2 regions of the Kitasatospora sp. NPDC042419 genome follow, and region 2 is predicted to be linked to the other one. Evidence: predicted binding sites of a transcription regulator. Region 2 holds the regulator's gene; the other holds the start of a gene.

Region 1 (9,130 bases), on a different contig from region 2:
CGGGTCGAGCGGCCGGATGTCGGCCCAGACCCGGCGGGCGGCACGCGTGGCCAGTGTGGGCGGCCGGCTGCCGTCGGTGTCCCCGTTGCGTTGCTGTGGAAAGGTCATTGGTCCCCTGTGATCCCCCGCGTGCTGTGATCCCCCGGGTGGCGCGCACGGCGGTTCGGGACACGGGCCCCCCGGAGGCCCGGTGCCCGAGGCGCCGCTACGAGAGGGGGGCCTCCAGCGCGTACCCGACACCGTGGACGGTGCGGATCCAGCTGGCGCCGATCTTGCGTCGGAGTGCCTTGACGTGGCTGTCGACGGTGCGGGTGCCGGACGCGTCCGTCCAGTCCCACACCTCGGCCAGCAGCTGCTCGCGGGTGAGCACCGCGCGCGGCTGTGCGGCCAGGCAGGCGAGCAGGTCGAACTCGGTCGGCGTCAGGTGGACGTCTCCCGAGGCCAGCCGGACCCGGCGCTGCACGTGGTCGATCTCCAGCTCGCCGAAGCGCAGCGAGCCCAGTGCGGGCGTCCGGGCGGCCTGCTGGGCGCGCTCGACGCGGCGCAGCAGCACGTTGACCCGGGCGGCCAGCTCGCGCATGGAGAAGGGCTTGGTCATGTAGTCGTCGGCTCCGACGCCGAGGCCGACCAGCAGGTCCGTCTCGTCGTCCCGCGCGGTGAGCATCAGGACCGGTACCGGGCGCTGGGCCTGGATCCGGCGGCACACCTCCAGCCCGTCGAATCCGGGCAGCATGATGTCGAGGACGACCAGGTCGGGCTGCCAGGTGTGGAAGCCGTCGACGGCGCCCGGGCCGTCGTGGGCCACAGCGACCTTGAAGCCCTCCGCGCCCAGCCGGGCCGCGATGGACTCGGCGATCGTGGGCTCGTCCTCCACCACCAGCACTCTGCGCTGGCTGCTCACCGTGCCGCCGTTGTTCTGGTTGTCCTGCTGAATTTCTGTCACGGTCACGCCACCGCCCCCAGGGCTGCGGGCCGGCCACCTGTGGGGATGGCGAGGCTCCGCTCGTAGTCTTGTTCCGTCGTGGACTGTGCCGGGTCCGCCGTCCCGTTGCGCGTGCGGCATCGAAGGACGGGTGTGGACCGTCCTTCTCTCCCGCACACTCCGCAGCGTACGGACAGAGGATGCCTCCCGGCAGGCGGACCGGACGTTTCCGGCCCGCGGACCGGCCTTTCGGGCCGGTCTCCGGACCCACTCGGAAGTGGGCACGGGCCGATACCTTACCCGGCGATTTTTCACTCCGTAACGGTACGTATGCACATGAGTTGACGCCAAGCCGCCGGTCAGGGGGGCTACCGCCGCGTAGTCGGGGGGATGGTCTGGACCAATGTCGGGTCTCGACCGTTATCGGAATACTCACGGCATTTTCCCAGCTGACTCCCAGGACCCGGTCGTACCGTGGCCACGACAAATCGCGGGGGTGGGAGTACCGGGGCGCGCCGGTGCGTTGGCACCGGGCGGGGCCGACGGCTGCGGGCGGTGGAGCGGAGGCGACATGACGGAGCGGCAGGCGTCCGCCGGGCGCGGCGGGCCGCCGTACGGGATGCTCCGGCACGGACTGCGGGCGGGCGCGGTCGAATGGGTGCTGGCCAGGGTGCCGACCCCCCGGCGCAACCCCTTCGCACTCGGCTACCTCGCCGTGGTGGGCGCCACCACCACCTTCGCGATGCTCGCCGATCCGGAAGTGGTGACCCGCCTCCAGGAGGCGTCGAGCTCGGACGGGCACAACCTGTTGCACCATCCGCTGCGCGCGCTCCTGCTCAGCGGCTTCTGGGTGGCCGGCACGGTCTGGATGCCCTACCTGTGGGCCTTCGCCCTGACCGTCGCCCCGCTGGAGCGCCGGGTCGGGTCGGCCCGGGCCGCGGTGGTCTTCGCGGCCGGGCACGTCACGGCCACCCTGCTCTCCCAGGCCGTGGTGATCACCGCGGTGGAGACCGGGCGGCTGGAGTCCGCGGCGCTCGACGACCTGGACATCGGGGTCAGCTACGGCGTGCTGGCCAGCCTCGGCGCGCTGGCCGGGCTGCTCCCGGCACGCGGCCGGCTGCTCGGCCTGGGTCTGGCCGGGGTGCTGATCGCCGAGCAGATCGCCACCGACCGGGACCTGGTCACCGGGGTCGGCCATCCGGTGGCGCTGCTGGCCGGGGTCGCGCTCTGGCGCTGGCTGCGCCGCTGGGACGGCCACGGGCCGGGCCGGGGCCGGGTCGCGGTGCCCGCCGGGGTGCCGAAGCAGGCGCCCGCGCGCCGCCGGACCGCGGTGCTGGACCGACTGTAGGGCGGCGTTCGGCCCGTTCCCGGGCCCTCGGCCCGCCGGGTCCGCCGCCGGGTCCGCCGCCCGGTTCGTCGCCGGGGCCTTCCGCCGCCGCTCCCGCTCGCCGGTCGCCGTGGCTCGGCCGGGCCCGCCGGGTGCTCGGCCGGTGCTTTTTGACAGCCCGGCGGGGGCCCTTTCCGGGCCAGCCTGATGTTCGCTCATGGCGAACACGGCCCGGGGAACATCCGGCGCCCGCCAAGCCTTAGTCAGGTCGACTCAAGTTCGCTGACCGGGGAGAGATCATGGCATCGACGTCCACACCGCTCACCCTGCCCGTGCTGCCCCTCGACGACGAGGTCGTGCTCCCGGGCATGGTCGTCCCGCTGGACCTGAAGGACACCGAGGTCCGCGCCGCCGTCGAGGCCGCGCGCGCCGCGGCCACCGGGACCGGCAAGCCCCAGGTCCTGCTGGTCCCGCGGGTGGACGGCTCGTACGCGGCCGCCGGCACCCTCGCCACCGTCGAACAGGTCGGCCGACTGGCCGACGGCGACCCGGCCGCACTGGTCCGCGCGGTGCGCCGGGTGCGGATCGGCGTCGGCACCACCGGGCCCGGCGCCGCGCTCTGGGTCGAGACCACGCCGTTCCGGGAGTCCTCGGTCGGCACCCCGGTGGCCGGGCGCGCCGCCGAGCTGGTCAAGGAGTACAAGAACCTCTCCACCCAGTGGCTGCGCAAGCGCGGCGCCTGGCAGATCGTCGACCGGGTGGCCGCCATCGAGGGCGTCGGCGAGCTCGCCGACAACATCGGCTACGCGCCCTTCGTCACCGCCGAGCAGAAGCTCAAGGTGCTGCTGGAGGCCGACCAGGTCGCCCGCCTGGAGTACGCGCTCGGCCTGCTCCGCGACCACCTCGCGGAGGAGGAGGTCAACGACACCATCCGCAAGGACGTCGAGGAGGGCGTGGCCAAGCAGCAGAAGGAGTTCCTGCTCCGCCGCCAGCTGGAGGCCGTCCGCAAGGAGCTGGCCGAGCTGAACGGCGACCCGGCCGACGAGGAGGAGGACTACCGCGCCAGGGTCGAGGCCGCCGGCCTCCCCGAGAAGGTCCGCGAGGCCGCGCTCAAGGAGGTCGACAAGCTGGAGCGGGCGAGCGACCAGTCGCCCGAGGGCTCCTGGATCCGCACCTGGCTGGACACCGTCCTGGAGCTGCCCTGGAACGAGCGGACCGAGGACTCCTACGACATCGCCGGCGCCCGCGCGGTGCTGGACGCCGACCACGCCGGCCTGGCCGACGTGAAGGACCGCATCGTCGAGTACCTCGCGGTCCGCAAGCGCCGGGCCGACCAGGGGCTCGGCCTGGTGGGCGGCCGGCGCGGCGGGGCGGTGCTGGCGCTGGTCGGCCCGCCCGGCGTCGGCAAGACCTCGCTCGGCGAGTCGGTGGCCCGCGCCATGGGCCGCAGCTTCGTCCGGGTCGCGCTCGGCGGCGTCCGGGACGAGGCGGAGATCCGCGGCCACCGGCGCACCTACGTCGGCGCGCTCCCCGGGCGGCTGGTCCGCGCGATCAAGGAGGCCGGCTCGATGAACCCGGTCGTCCTGCTGGACGAGATCGACAAGGTCGGCTCCGACTACCGCGGCGACCCGGCCGCCGCCCTGCTGGAGGTGCTCGACCCGGCGCAGAACCACACCTTCCGCGACCACTACCTGGAGGTCGAGCTGGACCTCTCCGACGTGGTCTTCCTCGCCACCGCCAACGTGCTGGAGGCCATCCCCGAGCCGCTGCTCGACCGGATGGAGCTGGTCCGGCTCGACGGCTACACCGAGGACGAGAAGGTCGTCATCGCCCGCGACCACCTGCTCCCGCGCCAGCTGGAGCGGGCCGGCCTCCGGGACGAGGACGTCGCGGTCGACGAGACGGCGCTGCGCCGGCTGGCCGGCGAGTACACCCGCGAGGCGGGCGTCCGGAACCTCGAACGGTCGATCGCGCGGGTGCTGCGCAAGGTCGCCGCGCAGAGCGAGCTGGGCGAGCGCGAGCTGCCCGCCGCGATCGGGGCCGGCGACCTGCGCGCCCTGATCGGCCGGCCGCACCACGTCCCCGAGGCGGCCCAGGAACCGGCCGAGCGCCGCACCGCCGTCCCCGGGGTCGCGACCGGACTGGCGGTCACCGGCGCCGGCGGCGACGTCCTCTACATCGAGGCCTCGCTCGCCGACGCCGAGACCGGCGGCACCGGGCTGACCCTGACCGGCCAGCTCGGCGACGTCATGAAGGAGTCCGCCCACATCGCGCTCTCCTACCTGCGCTCGCGCGGAGCCGAGCTGGAGCTGCCGGTCACCTCGCTGCGCGACCGCGGCGTGCACCTGCACATCCCGGCCGGGGCCGTCCCCAAGGACGGGCCGAGCGCCGGCATCACCATGACCACGGCGCTGGCCTCGCTGCTCTCCGGCCGCCGGGTGCGCACCGACGTGGCGATGACCGGAGAGGTGTCGCTGACCGGGCGGGTGCTGCCGATCGGCGGGGTGAAGCAGAAGCTGCTCGCCGCCGACCGGGCCGGGGTCACCACGGTGATCATCCCCAAGCGGAACGAGGCCGACCTGGACGACGTCCCGGCCGAGGTGCTGCAGCGGCTGACCGTCCACCCGGTCTCCGACGTCCGGGAGGTGCTGGGGCTGGCCCTGGAGCCGGCCGGGGTGCTGGTCGCCGCGGCCTGACGCGGGTCCGGCGGCCCGGCGCGACCACGGGGGCGCGCCGGTCCGCCGGACCGCGGCGTCCCCGTCCGGCCCGCCGTCGCCAGGAGCGGCGGCGGGCCCCGTGCCAGACTGCGAGGATGGCGTCACCCACGCAGCGCGTCCTGGCCCGGGTGCCGGCCGGGCTGCGCCCGGTCCTGCTCCGGCACCGGCGGCTGGTGAAGTTCCTGCTGGTCGGCAGCGGCTGCTTCGCCCTGACCGTGGTGATCAACTACTCGCTGCGGTTCACCCTGCTGGCGCACAAGCCGGTGGTGGCGCTCACCCTGGCGACCGTCGTGGCCACCTCCGTCTCCTACGTGCTCAACCGCCGGTGGGCCTTCCGGGCGACCGGCCGGCAGCGCGAGGCGCTGCTCTACCTCCTGGTCAGCGTGGCGGCGATCGGCGTCAACGACGTCCCGCTGATCGTCTCCCGGTACGTGCTGGACCTGCGCGAGCCCTGGGTCAGCCCGTTCGCGCAGGAGCTGGCCGACTTCCTCAGCGGGATGGTGCTGGGCACCTTCGTGGCGATGCTGTTCCGGTTCTGGGCCATGCAGCGCTGGGTCTTCACCCGGTTCGCCGAGCCGGTGGCCACCCGGGCGGAGCAGTCCTGACGGCGCACCCGGCACCGCACCGCCCGCCCGGCCGTCCGACGGCCCCTGACCGGCCCTGACCGGCCCGGACGGGCCGGGAGCGGGCGGGAGCGGACGGCGAAACCGGGCTACGCTGCAAACGAGTCTGCGGAAGCCGAGCGGGGTGAGGGCGATGCGCGAGACGGACGGTCGCCGGTCCGGGCCCGCCAGCCAGCAGGGCATGCGCCGGGCCAACCTGGCGCTGGTGCTCGGGGTCATCGCGAGCGCCCCGCGCTCCCGCGCCGAGGTGGCCGCCGACACCGGGCTGACCCGCGCGGCCGTCTCCTCGCTGGCCGAGGAGCTGATCGCGGCCGGCCTGGTGGTCGAGGAGGGCCCGGCCGCCCCCAGCGGCAAGGTCGGCCGGCCCGGCACCGCGCTCGGCCTCGCCCCGAACGGCCCCGGCGGCCTCGGCGCCGAGATCGGTGTCGAGCACCTGGGCGCCTGCGTGGTCGACCTGCGCGGTGAGGTCCGGTCCTGGCGCCGGCAGGAGATCCGCAACCGGGACCGGCAGCCCGCCGCCGTCCTGGCCGACCTGGCCGAACTGCTCCGCCGGGCCGTCGCCGAGGCCGGACTGCGGCCGGCCGGGCTGGCCCTGGCCGTGCCCGGGCTGGTCGGCTCCGACGGCGCGGTGCTCCAGCGGGCCGCCAACCTCGGCTGGCGGGACGTCCCGGTCACCGCCGAGCTGCGGCTCGCGCTGCGCGCCGCCAACGCCGAGGAACTGGCCGAGCTGCCGATCCGGGCGGACAACGAGGCCAACCTCGGCGGGCTGGCCGAGCTCTGGCTCGGCGGCGGGCCGGACCACTTCCTGCACGTGTCCGCCGAGGCCGGGGTCGGTTCGGCGATCGTGGTCGGCGGACGGCTGCTGCGCGGGGCGCGCGGCTACGCGGGCGAGCTGGGGCACGTACCCGTCCGCCCGGACGGGCCGCGCTGCGCCTGCGGGGCGCACGGCTGCCTGGAGCAGTACGCGGGGGAGACGGCGGTGCTGCGCGAGGCCGGGCTGGAGGGGATCCGCGGCGACTGGGTGGCGCTGCTCGCCGAACGCGCCGAGGCCGGGGACGAGGAGGTGCGGACGGCGCTGGCCGGGGCCGGGACCGCCCTCGGCATCGCCTCGGCGGGCGCGGTCAACCTGCTCGACCCGGCCGAGGTGGTGCTCGGCGGCGGCTACGCCCAGCTGGCGCCCTGGCTGCTGCCGGCCATGCGGGCCGAGCTGGCCGCCCGGGTGACCGTCCGGCCCTGGACGGAGGAGCGGCTGACGGTCTCCCGGCTGGGCCGCCGCGGCCCCCTGCTGGGGGCCGCGGTCGGCGTGGTCCGGTCGGTGATCGCGGACCCGGGGCGGCCGGAGGACTGAGGCCGGCCCGCCGCCGATTGCCCAGCCGCCGGTCGCCCCGACGGCTGCCGGTCCGACGGCTCCCGCTCCGGGGCCGGCCGGTCCCTGCCGGGGTCAGTCGGTGACCAGCTCGCGGGTGAGGTGCCGCGGACGGCGGAGTACGGCGGCGAAGGTGACGGCGACCCCGACCGCGGCCCAGGCCAGCAGCACCAGCAGCGGCACCGCCAGGTCGGAGCCGTCGAAGTAGGCGATCGAGCGGACCGCGTCCGTCCCGGCGCCGTTCGGGAACCAGGCACCGATGGCCCGCCAGAACGCCGGCATCATCGGCGGCGGGAAGACCCCGCCGGCGCTGGGGTTGCCGAGCACCACGAAGAGCAGCACCGCGATGCCGATGCCGATGATGTCGAACAGGCACTGCAGCGCCATGGTGACCGCGCCGACCGCGAAGACCACCAGGGCGCCGACCGCCGACAGGCTCCAGAACGGGCCCGGCAGCGCGTCCAGCACCGGCTGGACGATGATCGCACCGCCGATGCCGGCCGCGATCGAGTAGAGCGCCAGCGTGCCGAGCCGGATCAGCGCCCGGTTGGCGTTGGCGGGCTTCGCCCCGGCGCTGACACCGAGGATCGAGGCGACCAGGTAGCCGCCGACGCACCAGCCGATCACCAGGTAGAAGGAGGTGAGCCCGTTGGCGTCCCCCTTGGCCAGCGGGACGACGTCCTCGACCTTGACCGTCCGGCCCTGGGACTTCTCCAGGCCGGTGACGATGGTCTCGGCGGCCCGGGCGGCGGACGGCCCGCGCGCGTTGGCGACCAGCAGCACGTCCTCGGTGGAGGCCGGGTTCACCACCAGCGCGGCGTAGATCCTCTGGTCCTTGATCTGCTCGGTGGCGGTCGCCGCGTCCGGCGCGGTGACGGCCTTCACGGCCTCGTCCGGGACGGACTCCAGGCCCGCCACCAGCTGGGGGGCGACCTGCGGCGGGGCGACCACCGCGATCGACAGCTCGTGCGGGGTCGGGTGGTGCAGCGCGCCGACGTACGAGGTGATGAAGCCGAGCTGGAGGAGGAGCACGGCGATCACCAGCAGCGCCGCGCGCGGGGTGACCGCGCCCTTCAGTTCGGCGGCGAGGCCCTGCTTCGGGGCGGGCTGCGGCGCCCGCTCCGGTGCCGCGGCCTGCCCTGGTCCCTGCCCTGGGGCGGTCATCCACATCTCCTTGCGTATCGGGGGAAACCGGATACTTAATAGCATGAACTAGTTTCGTCTTCGTTTCTCCCGCGCCGCGTCCGGCCCCTCCGCGCTGCGGGATACTGGCGCGGTGACTGCGGAGAACGAGCACGAGGAGCCCCTGCTGACGGTGGAGCGCGAGGTCGGCGTGCTGTTCCGGCGCGGCCGGGCGCGGGTGGCCGAGCTGTCCCGGCGGGTCCACCCGCAGCTGGAGGGCACGGCGTACAGCATGCTCGGCTACATCGAGCAGGCCGGGCCGGTGCGGGTGACCGACGTGGGCGTGCACTTCGCCGTGGGCAAGGCCACGGTCAGCCGGCAGATCAGGGCGCTGGAGGAGCTGGGCCTGGTGGACCGCGAGGCGGACCCGCTGGACCGCCGTTCGGCCCTGGTCTCGCTCACCGAGGACGGCCGGCGGCGGTACCTGGCGGCGCGGGACGCCCGGATGGCGCGGGTCCGGGAGCTGATGGGCAGCTGGTCCGGCGAGGACGTGGTCCGCTTCGCGGAACTGCTGCACCGCTTCAACGACGTGGTCGGCGAGTCGGCCGTCCACTAGCCGCCGGGGTGCGCCCCGTGGAGCAGCCCGGGCCGGGATCGGTCCGGGCTTTACTTGTCCTTGACGAATGTTGCCCAAGTCAACCAACCGTCTTATGGTTGCTTCAGGCAACTATTCTAAGGATCTTGATGACCGTCACCACCCCTGCCTCGACCGGAGCCGCCGCCGCTGCTGCCACCGACCTACCGATGACGCACCGGCAGGTGATGGAGGCGCTGTCCGGCCTGCTGCTCGGCCTCTTCGTGGCCGTGCTCTCGTCGACCGTCGTCTCCAACGCCCTCCCGCGCATCCTCACCGACCTGCACGGCGGCCAGTCCGCCTACACCTGGGTGATCACCGCGACCCTGCTCACCCTCACCGCCTCCACCCCGATCTGGGGCAAGCTCTCCGACCTCGCCAGCAAGAAGCTGCTGCTGCAGATCGCCCTGGTGATCTAC
Region 2 (9,130 bases):
TTGTGGCGGTGCATCTCCTGCTGGCGCAGACCCGGGACCTTGTCCATGATCTCGCGCGGCGGGCTGTAGACCTTGTTGTGGCGGCCCAGGTAGCAGGGGTCGTGGTAGGTGATGAGGCCCTCGACCGGGTTGACCGGGACGAGCTTGCCCTCGTCGATCAGGTGCTGCAGCAGCTGGGTGTGGTGGATGACCTCGAAGTGGCCGCCCAGCTGCGGGTACTCGTTGGCGATGGTGTTGAAGCAGTGCGGGCAGGTGGCCACGATCCGCTTGACCGGGGCGTCCTCCAGCGCGGCGTTCAGCGTCTCGACGTTCTGCGCGCCGAGCATCTGGAAGAGGAACTCGTTGCCGAGGCGGCGGGCGGAGTCACCGGTGCAGGACTCCTCCTTGCCGAGGATGGCGAACCGCACGCCGGCGGTGTGCAGCAGCTCCGCGAAGGCCTTGGTGGTCTTCTTGGCGCGGTCCTCCAGGGCGCCGGCGCAGCCGACCCAGTAGAGGTACTCGACCTCGGCGGGGTCGATGTCCTCACCGATGACCGGCACCTCGATGCCGGTCTCCTTCTTGAGCTCCTTGACCCAGTCCAGGCGGGCCTTGGTGGCCATGCCCCACGGGTTGCCCTTGTTCTCCAGGTTCTTGAGCATCGCCCCGGCCTCGGTCGGGAACGAGGACTCGATCATCACCTGGTAGCGGCGCATGTCGACGATGTGGTCGATGTGCTCGATGTCCACCGGGCACTGCTCGACGCAGGCGCCGCAGGTGGTGCAGGACCACAGCACGTCCGGGTCGATGACGCCGTTCTCCTCGGCGGTGCCGATCAGCGGGCGCTCGGCCTCGGCGAGGGCGGCCGCGGGGACGTCGGCGAGCTGCTCGGCGGTGGCCCGCTCCTCGCCCTCCATGTCCTTGCCGCCGCCGGCGAGCAGGTAGGGCGCCTTGGCGAAGGCGTGCTCGCGCAGGCTCATGATCAGCAGCTTGGGCGAGAGCGGCTTGCCGGTGTTCCAGGCCGGGCACTGCGACTGGCAGCGGCCGCACTCGGTGCAGGTGGAGAAGTCGAGGATGCCCTTCCAGGAGAAGTGCTCGACCTGGGAGACGCCGAAGACGGCGTCGTCGGCCGGGTCCTCGAAGTCGATCGGCTGTCCGCCGCTGGTCATCGGACGGAGCTCGCCGAGGGCGACGTCGCCGTCCTCCTCGCGCTTGAAGTAGATGTTGAAGAACGCGAGGAAGCGGTGCCAGGCGACACCCATCGACGGGTTGATGCCGATGGTGATGGCCCAGGCGAAGGAGGTGCAGATCTTCAGCATCGCGAAGAGGTAGACCAGGTTCTCCAGGGTGCCGTGCGACAGGCCCTTGAAGGCCAGCACCAGCGGGTAGGAGACCAGGTACTTCACCTCGTACGAGCCCACGTGCTCCAGCGCGCCCTCCAGGCCGCGCAGGATCATGATGCAGAGGCCGATGCCGAGGATCGTGTACTCGACGTAGAACGCCTGCCAGGCGATCGAGCCGGCGAAGCGGGACTTGCGGCCCGCCCGGCCGGGGAGGCTGAGCAGGCGGATCACGATGAGGGTCGCGATGCCGAGGGTGGTGAGGGTGCCGACCAGTTCGGTGAACAGCTCGTACGGCAGCCAGCCGCCGAGCACCGGCAGCACGAACTCGGCGTCGAACAGCTGGAAGAAGGCGGTCAGCAGGGTCAGGCCCAGGGTGAAGAAGCCGACCGCGACGAACCAGTGGGCGACGCCGACGACGCCCCAGCGGTTCATCCGGGTGTGGCCGACGAACTCGACCGCCACGGTCTTCGCGCGCTGGGCGGGCTGCCCGAACCGGGACGCGTCCGGCTGGCCGGTCCGCACCACCTTGTAGATGTACAGCGCCGCACGGGCGGCGAGCGCGGTGCCGACCACGAACGTGACCAGCGAGATGACGATCGCTGCTAGCTGCATCGGCTCTCCGTCTCCTGCGGCTTGCTGGGTTTGCAGACTCTCGGGGTGATTGTACTCGTCGGTAACTTCCAGGGCCGACGGGCCGGACATTACCGCTCGTTAACACTTCTCCTGAAGATGCTCAAGGTATGGCGGCAGTCACGTAAGTGCACCCTGCCACCCGGCAAGTGCGCCGCCGACCACCGCCCCGCGTCACGGGAGCCCCGGCCGGACGGTCCGCCGGGGGCCTCCCTCGGGCATCCGGCTCAGCAAAGTTGAGCGAGCCGGACTCATGGCTGTTGACGCTCCCCGCCCCGTCGTGCATCCTTGAGCCCGTAAAGCTCAACTCTTCCGTGGAGGTATCTACGATGGCACGCGCGGTCGGCATCGACCTCGGCACGACGAACTCGGTCGTCAGCGTTCTGGAGGGTGGCGAGCCCACCGTCATCACGAACGCCGAGGGCGCTCGGACCACGCCGTCCGTCGTCGCCTTCGCCAAGAACGGCGAGGTGCTCGTCGGCGAGGTGGCCAAGCGCCAGGCGGTCACCAACGTTGACCGCACCATTCGCTCGGTCAAGCGCCACATGGGCACCAGCTGGAAGATCGGCCTGGACGGCAAGGACTTCAACCCCCAGCAGATCAGCGCCTTCGTGCTGCAGAAGCTGAAGCGGGACGCCGAGGCGTACCTGGGCGAGACCGTCACCGACGCCGTCATCACCGTCCCGGCGTACTTCTCGGACTCCGAGCGCCAGGCCACCAAGGAGGCCGGTGAGATCGCGGGCCTCAACGTCCTGCGCATCGTCAACGAGCCGACCGCGGCCGCCCTGGCCTACGGCCTGGACAAGGACGACCAGACCATCCTGGTCTTCGACCTCGGCGGCGGCACCTTCGACGTCTCCCTGCTGGAGATCGGCGACGGGGTCGTCGAGGTGAAGGCCACCAACGGTGACAACCATCTCGGCGGCGACGACTGGGACCAGAAGGTCGTCGACCACCTGGTGAAGGTCTTCCAGGCCGGCCACGGCGTCGACCTGTCCAAGGACAAGATGGCCCTGCAGCGTCTGCGCGAGGCCGCCGAGAAAGCCAAGATCGAGCTGTCCTCGTCCTCCGAGACCTCGATCAACCTGCCCTACATCACGGCCTCGGCCGAGGGCCCGCTGCACCTGGACGAGAAGCTCACCCGCGCGCAGTTCCAGCAGCTCACCTCCGACCTGCTGGAGCGCTGCAAGGTCCCGTTCCACAACGTGATCAAGGACGCGGGCATCGCGCTCTCCGAGATCGACCACGTCGTCCTCGTCGGCGGCTCGACCCGCATGCCGGCCGTCGCCGAGCTCGTCCGCGAGCTGACCGGCGGCAAGGACGCCAACAAGGGCGTCAACCCGGACGAGGTCGTCGCCATCGGCGCCGCGCTCCAGGCCGGTGTCCTCAAGGGCGAGGTCAAGGACGTCCTGCTGCTCGACGTCACCCCGCTGTCCCTCGGCATCGAGACCAAGGGCGGCATCATGACCAAGCTGATCGAGCGCAACACCACGATCCCGACCAAGCGCTCCGAGATCTTCACCACGGCCGAGGACAACCAGCCGTCCGTGCAGATCCAGGTCTACCAGGGCGAGCGCGAGATCGCCGCGTACAACAAGAAGCTCGGCATGTTCGAGCTGACCGGCCTGCCGCCGGCCCCCCGCGGCCTGCCCCAGATCGAGGTCACCTTCGACATCGACGCCAACGGCATCATGCACGTCGGTGCCAAGGACCTGGGCACCGGCAAGGAGCAGAAGATGACCGTCACCGGCGGCTCCGCGCTGCCGAAGGACGACATCGAGCGCATGATGCGCGAGGCCGAGCAGTACGCGGAGGAGGACCACAAGCGCCGCGAGGCCGTGGAGACCCGCAACCAGGCCGAGCAGCTCGTGTACTCCACCGAGAAGTTCATCGCCGACAACGCGGACAAGCTGCCGGCCGACGTCAAGACCGAGGTCGAGACCGCCATCGGCGAGCTCAAGGAGGCCCTGAAGGGCGAGGACATCGCGAAGATCCGCGAGGCCTCCGAGAAGGTGTCCACCACCGCGCAGAAGCTCGGCCAGGCGCTCTACGCCAACGCCGACGCCGCCGGCGCCGCCCCGGCCGGTGACGCCGCCGGTGCCAAGGACGACGACGTCGTCGACGCCGAGATCGTGGACGACGAGAAGCCCAAGGGCGGTGCGGCATGACGGAGAAGCCGCAGGGTGCTGAGCCCGGCGACGACTCCGCCGCCGAGGAGGCCGTGATCAAGGCTGCCGAGGAGGCCGCCGCGGCCGGTGCCGATTCGGCCGCGGCCGGCGGGTCGGACGACCTCGCCACGGCCAAGCGCGAGCTGGCCGAGCGGACGGGTGACCTCCAGCGCCTCCAGGCCGAGTACCAGAACTACCGCAAGCGGGTCGAGCGCGACCGGCTGACGGTCCGCGAGATCGCCGTCTCCAACATCCTGGAGTCGCTGATCCCGGTCCTGGACGACATCGGCCGCGCCCGCGACCACGGCGAGGTGACCGGCGGCTTCAAGTCCGTCGCCGAGTCGCTGGAGACCGTCGTCGCCAAGCTGGGCCTGCAGCAGTTCGGCAAGGAGGGCGAGCCCTTCGACCCGACCATGCACGAGGCGCTGATGCACAGCTACTCCTCGGAGGTCACCGAGGACACCTGCGTCCAGATCCTCCAGCCCGGCTACCGGATCGGCGAGCGGATCATCCGCCCGGCGATGGTCGCGGTCGCGGAGCCCCAGCCGGGCACCCAGACCACGTCCGGCCCGGACGCCGACACCGCCAAGGGCGGCGACAAGAAGGACCAGGCCGACGGTGGCTCGGACAGCTGACCACCGGTGACGGCTGACAACCTGTGCGCTGCGGAGTCGTACGCCGGCCAGTACGGCGGCCGGCTCCGCAGCGCGCTGTCGACGGGCCACGGCCGGCCCGTTGACAGCTCTGTGACGATGGACCTCGGGAGGTGGCGGCAGCCATGAGCGGCAAGGACTACGTGGAGAAGGACTACTACAAGGTCCTCGGCGTGCCCAAGGACGCCACCGCCACCGAGATCAAGAAGACCTACCGCAAGCTGGCGCGCGAGTTCCACCCCGACGCCAACAAGGGCGACGCGGCGGCCGAGGAGCGGTTCAAGGACATCTCCGAGGCGTACGACGTCCTCTCGGACGAGAAGCGCCGCAAGGAGTACGACGAGGCCCGCAGCCTCTTCGCCAACGGCGGCTTCCGCGCCGGCAACGCCGGCAACGGCAACTACAGCTTCGACTTCGGCGACCTGTTCAGCGGCAACCAGACCGGCAGCGGCAGCGGCGGCCTCGGTGACGTCTTCGGCGGCCTGTTCAACCGCGGCGGCACCCGGCAGGCCCAGCCCCGGCGCGGCGCCGACGTCGAGACCGAGGTGACGCTCTCCTTCGAGGAGGCCGTCGACGGCGCCACCGTCCCGCTCCGGATGACCAGCCAGGCCCCCTGCCGCCTCTGCAACGGCACCGGCGCCAAGGCCGGCACGACCCCCCGGGTCTGCCCCACCTGCGTCGGCTCCGGCACCGTCAGCCGCGGCCAGGGCGCCTTCGCCCTCTCCGAGCCCTGCCGGGACTGCCGCGGCCGCGGCATGATCGTCGACGACCCGTGCACCGACTGCCACGGCAGCGGCCGGGCCAGCTCCGCCCGCACCATGCAGGTCCGGATCCCGGCCGGCGTCCAGGACGCCCAGCGCATCCGCCTCAAGGGCAAGGGCGCGCAGGGCGAACGCGGCGGCCAGCCCGGCGACCTCTACGTCACCGTGCACGTCGATCCGCACCCCGTCTTCGGACGCAAGGGCGACAACCTGACGGTGACCGTCCCCGTCACCTTCCCCGAGGCCGCGCTGGGGGGCACCATCGAGGTGCCGACCCTCAACGGGCCCTCGGTGAAGCTCAAGCTCCCGCCGGGCAGCGCCAACGGCCTGACCCTGCGGGCCCGCGGCAAGGGCGCCACCCGCAAGGACGGCACCCGCGGCGACCTCCTGGTCACCGTGGAGGTCGTGGTGCCCCAGCACGTCACCGGTGACGCGCTGGCCGCCCTGGAGCAGTACCGCGAGGCCACCGCCTCCGACGACCCACGAGCCGCCCTGTTCCGAGCGGCGAAGGGAGCGTGACGACCAGATGATCCCCGACAACACCGGCGCGGGCCACGGCCCGATCGGCCCCGGCATCGGCGAGGGACTCCCCGGCGGCGGCACCCCGCGTGCCCGCCGGGCCGCCCCGCAGCCCCAGTACGTCCTGACCGAGGACACCCCGGTCTACGTGATCTCGGTGGCCGCCGAGCTCTCCGGCCTGCACCCGCAGACCCTCCGCCAGTACGACCGCCTCGGCCTGGTCTGTCCCGACCGGACCGCCGGCCGAGGCCGGCGCTACTCGGCCCGCGACATCCAGCAGCTGCGCGAGGTCCAGCGGCTGTCCCAGGACGAGGGCATCAACCTGGCCGGCATCAAGCGGATCATCGAACTGGAGAACCAGGTCGCCGCCCTGCAGTCCCGGGTCGCCGAGCTGGCCGACTCCCTCGAAGGCGCGGCCACCGCCCTCCAGCAGCGCGAAGCCACCATCCACGCCTCCTACCGCCGCGACCTGGTCCCCTACCAGCCGCCCACCCCGCACTCCAGCGCCCTGGTGGTCTGGCGCCCCCGGCGCTGACCCCCCGCACGACGGCCTCCCGCCGCCGGTTTCCCTCTGGTCGGGGGGTGCCGGCGGCGCGGCGTTTGGTGAGAGAGTGCGCAAGTGGGTTCGCCCGGAGCAACCGCCACAGCAGAGCACGCCGATTGCATATCATCCGTAAAGCTCAGTGGCTACCAGGCGCTGCTCGGGACCTGACGTGGAGAGGAGCTACAAGTGAGCCCAGTCGCCAACGGGGACGACTTCCACCCCGGGGAGCAGGTCCTCTCCGACAACGCGCGAAAGCTCTACCTGGCCGCAGTGCATTCCGGCGGGCGTTTGACCGCCGACGCACAAGAAGACGCGAAGTCGGAGGTTCGGGAACTACTGGAACTCGGTCTGCTTGTGCAGGACTTGGACGATCACCAATCCCTCGTGGTGGCAGACCCCAATCGACTGTCAACGGCACTCAGCGCCACCTGGCAGCGGAAAGCACTACAACTGCTCTCCCGTTCCGCCCATCTGGTCAGCGAACTACAAGACCTGGGCGACGCCTACAACGAGCACACCAAGAAACCCGAGACGGGCGGCCCGATCGAATACATCAGCGGCAAAGTGCTGATCAATCAGCGTCTCGGCGCCCTGGTCGAGCGCTGCTCCACGGAGCTGCTGACCGCCCAGCCCGGCGGCGGACGCAGGCCGGAGACCGTCCGCACCGCCATGGAGCGGGACTTGGGCGTACTGCAGCGCGGCGGCACGATCCGGACCATTTACCAACCGAGTGCGCGATATTCCAGCCCTACGCTCGAGTACGTCGAGACCATGACCCATGAAGGCAGTCATGTCCGCACACTGGACGAGCCATTCAGCGTCATGATCGTGATCGACCGCAAGGTCGCCATCATTCCGGCCAGCGAGGACATGACCATGGCCGCATTCATCAGGGACACAGCGGTCGTGACGTATCTCGTCCAGACATTCGACGCCCTGTGGGAACGGGCGATCCCGTTTCCCGGCAGTCGCGAGGTGCCTCCGCAGGTGCTCTCCAGCCTGAGGCGCCAAGTCGTCAGGCTCATGCTCCAAGGCATCGGCCATCGCGTCATCGCGAGAAACCTCGGGCTCAGCGAAAGAACTCTGGCCCGGCACATAGCCGAGATGCGAGAGGATCACGGAGTCGACACGCTGTTCCAGCTGGGCTGGAAACTCGCCCAGCAGGAAAGCGAGGCCGGCTCGATCACCTGAGCAGGCCTACGCGGCGGACAAGCCCCACTGCGGTCTACTGCCAGCCACTGTCCGACATGGACAGTGCCACCGTCGTGGGGTTCGGGCCCTGCCAACCACTGTCCGAGTCGTCGAGCGAGGATCCGAAAAACAGCGCAAGGCCTATAAGGAGCGCAGAGACAATGAGGCGACGCGCGTAGCGCACGACAGCACTCCCTTCAGCGAGATACGGCAAACCTTCACCAGACGGCCAGTACAGGATAGATCCTGTCCTACCGCACAACAGTATGGATAGGCCGGGGAGTGTGTCATCTCGCTGCCATGCAGCGAGATGACATCTGGCGCCGCTGGACCACGGCAGCGCAACAGATGGACGATCAGTTCGCTGTCGACGGGTCAGGTCGATTCGTTGCCTATGTACATTCAAATTGCGGTCAGCGACTGCTCGACCCGACCTTGCTGATCACCTCACCACACCCACAGGCCAGTCGGATACGCCCTCCTCTCGCCGACTACTCCCCCCGGAGTCGACATGACCGAGCCCTACCTGCGTCACCACGACAGCCAGGCCCCCGAGGGCCGGCGTGCACGAGTCTTCCTGGCCGCGCCGCTCATGCGGCTGACCGGCCCGGCGGACAGTGTGGTGACGCTCGCCAGCCGGACGCGGCTGACGACCCTCCGCACCACCCTCCTCCGCAGTGGCGCCGCCGTGTACAGCGCTCACCACAGCGACGCGTGGACCGTGGCCGGCCGCGCCCCCGAGCCGCGCGTGCCGTCGGACTTCCGCGCCCTGCAGTCCGCCGACCTGGTCTTCGCCTACGTCGGCGCGCCCCTGTCGGCCGGAGTCAGCCTGGAGCTGGGCTGGGCGTCGGCGCTGCGGAAGCCGATCGTCCTGCTCGTCGACGAGGCCATCACCCACAACCCGCTGATCGCCACCATCGAGCAGGTCGCCCCCGTCCTGCCGCTGGTCTTCGACGACACCTGGTCCCAGGAGGCCCTCCACCACACCGTGGAGACCGCCCTCGACTGGGCCGGCATGGCGCTCTCCCTGCGCGAGGGCTTCTGGACCGCCCCCGGCGAGCAGTTCACCGTCCCCCGTCAGCAGCCCCCCGCCGTCGGCCCGACCGGCTACTGGCCCACCGGCGCGGCCACCGGCTGACCGCGGCTCACTCACCGGGCTCCCCCGCCCGGGCTCCGCGCATCTGCCAGCCCAGTTGGAACAGCGTCTCCGCGTCGTACAGCTCCCGGAGCCGGGAGATGTGCGCGGCCACCGTCCGCTCGCTCAGTCCCAGCCGTGAGGCGATCACCCGCTGGGTCAGCCCCTGGGCGAGCAGTCTGCCGACTTGCTCGTGCACCGCGGACTCGG

The links. The regulator HspR, encoded in region 2, represses chaperone genes until heat shock. The targets are predictions, from matches to a motif close to TTGAGNNNNNNNNNCTCAA.
Region 1: a site for HspR is predicted at 2,508-2,526, ahead of lon (endopeptidase La). Genes of this name have one in related genera too.

The regions. Positions count from the first base shown of each region.
Region 1 is NZ_JBWKAW010000005.1:290,193-299,322, forward strand. Features, by position in the region: gene AC067J_RS13410 (sensor histidine kinase) at 1-108, opposite strand, end outside; gene AC067J_RS13415 (response regulator transcription factor) at 206-943, opposite strand; gene AC067J_RS13420 (rhomboid-like protein) at 1,494-2,270, shown strand; gene lon (endopeptidase La) at 2,549-4,945, shown strand; gene AC067J_RS13430 (GtrA family protein) at 5,062-5,571, shown strand; gene AC067J_RS13435 (ROK family protein) at 5,723-6,937, shown strand; gene AC067J_RS13440 (ABC transporter permease) at 7,031-8,119, opposite strand; gene AC067J_RS13445 (MarR family winged helix-turn-helix transcriptional regulator) at 8,232-8,693, shown strand; gene AC067J_RS13450 (MDR family MFS transporter) at 8,882-9,130, shown strand, end outside.
Region 2 is NZ_JBWKAW010000014.1:104,336-113,465, reverse strand. Features, by position in the region: gene AC067J_RS24965 ((Fe-S)-binding protein) at 1-1,931, opposite strand, end outside; gene dnaK (molecular chaperone DnaK) at 2,279-4,117, shown strand; gene grpE (nucleotide exchange factor GrpE) at 4,114-4,752, shown strand; gene dnaJ (molecular chaperone DnaJ) at 4,896-6,050, shown strand; gene AC067J_RS24945 (heat shock protein transcriptional repressor HspR) at 6,058-6,585, shown strand; gene AC067J_RS24940 (hypothetical protein) at 6,781-7,785, shown strand; gene AC067J_RS24935 (TIR domain-containing protein) at 8,297-8,923, shown strand; gene AC067J_RS24930 (LuxR C-terminal-related transcriptional regulator) at 8,931-9,130, opposite strand, start outside.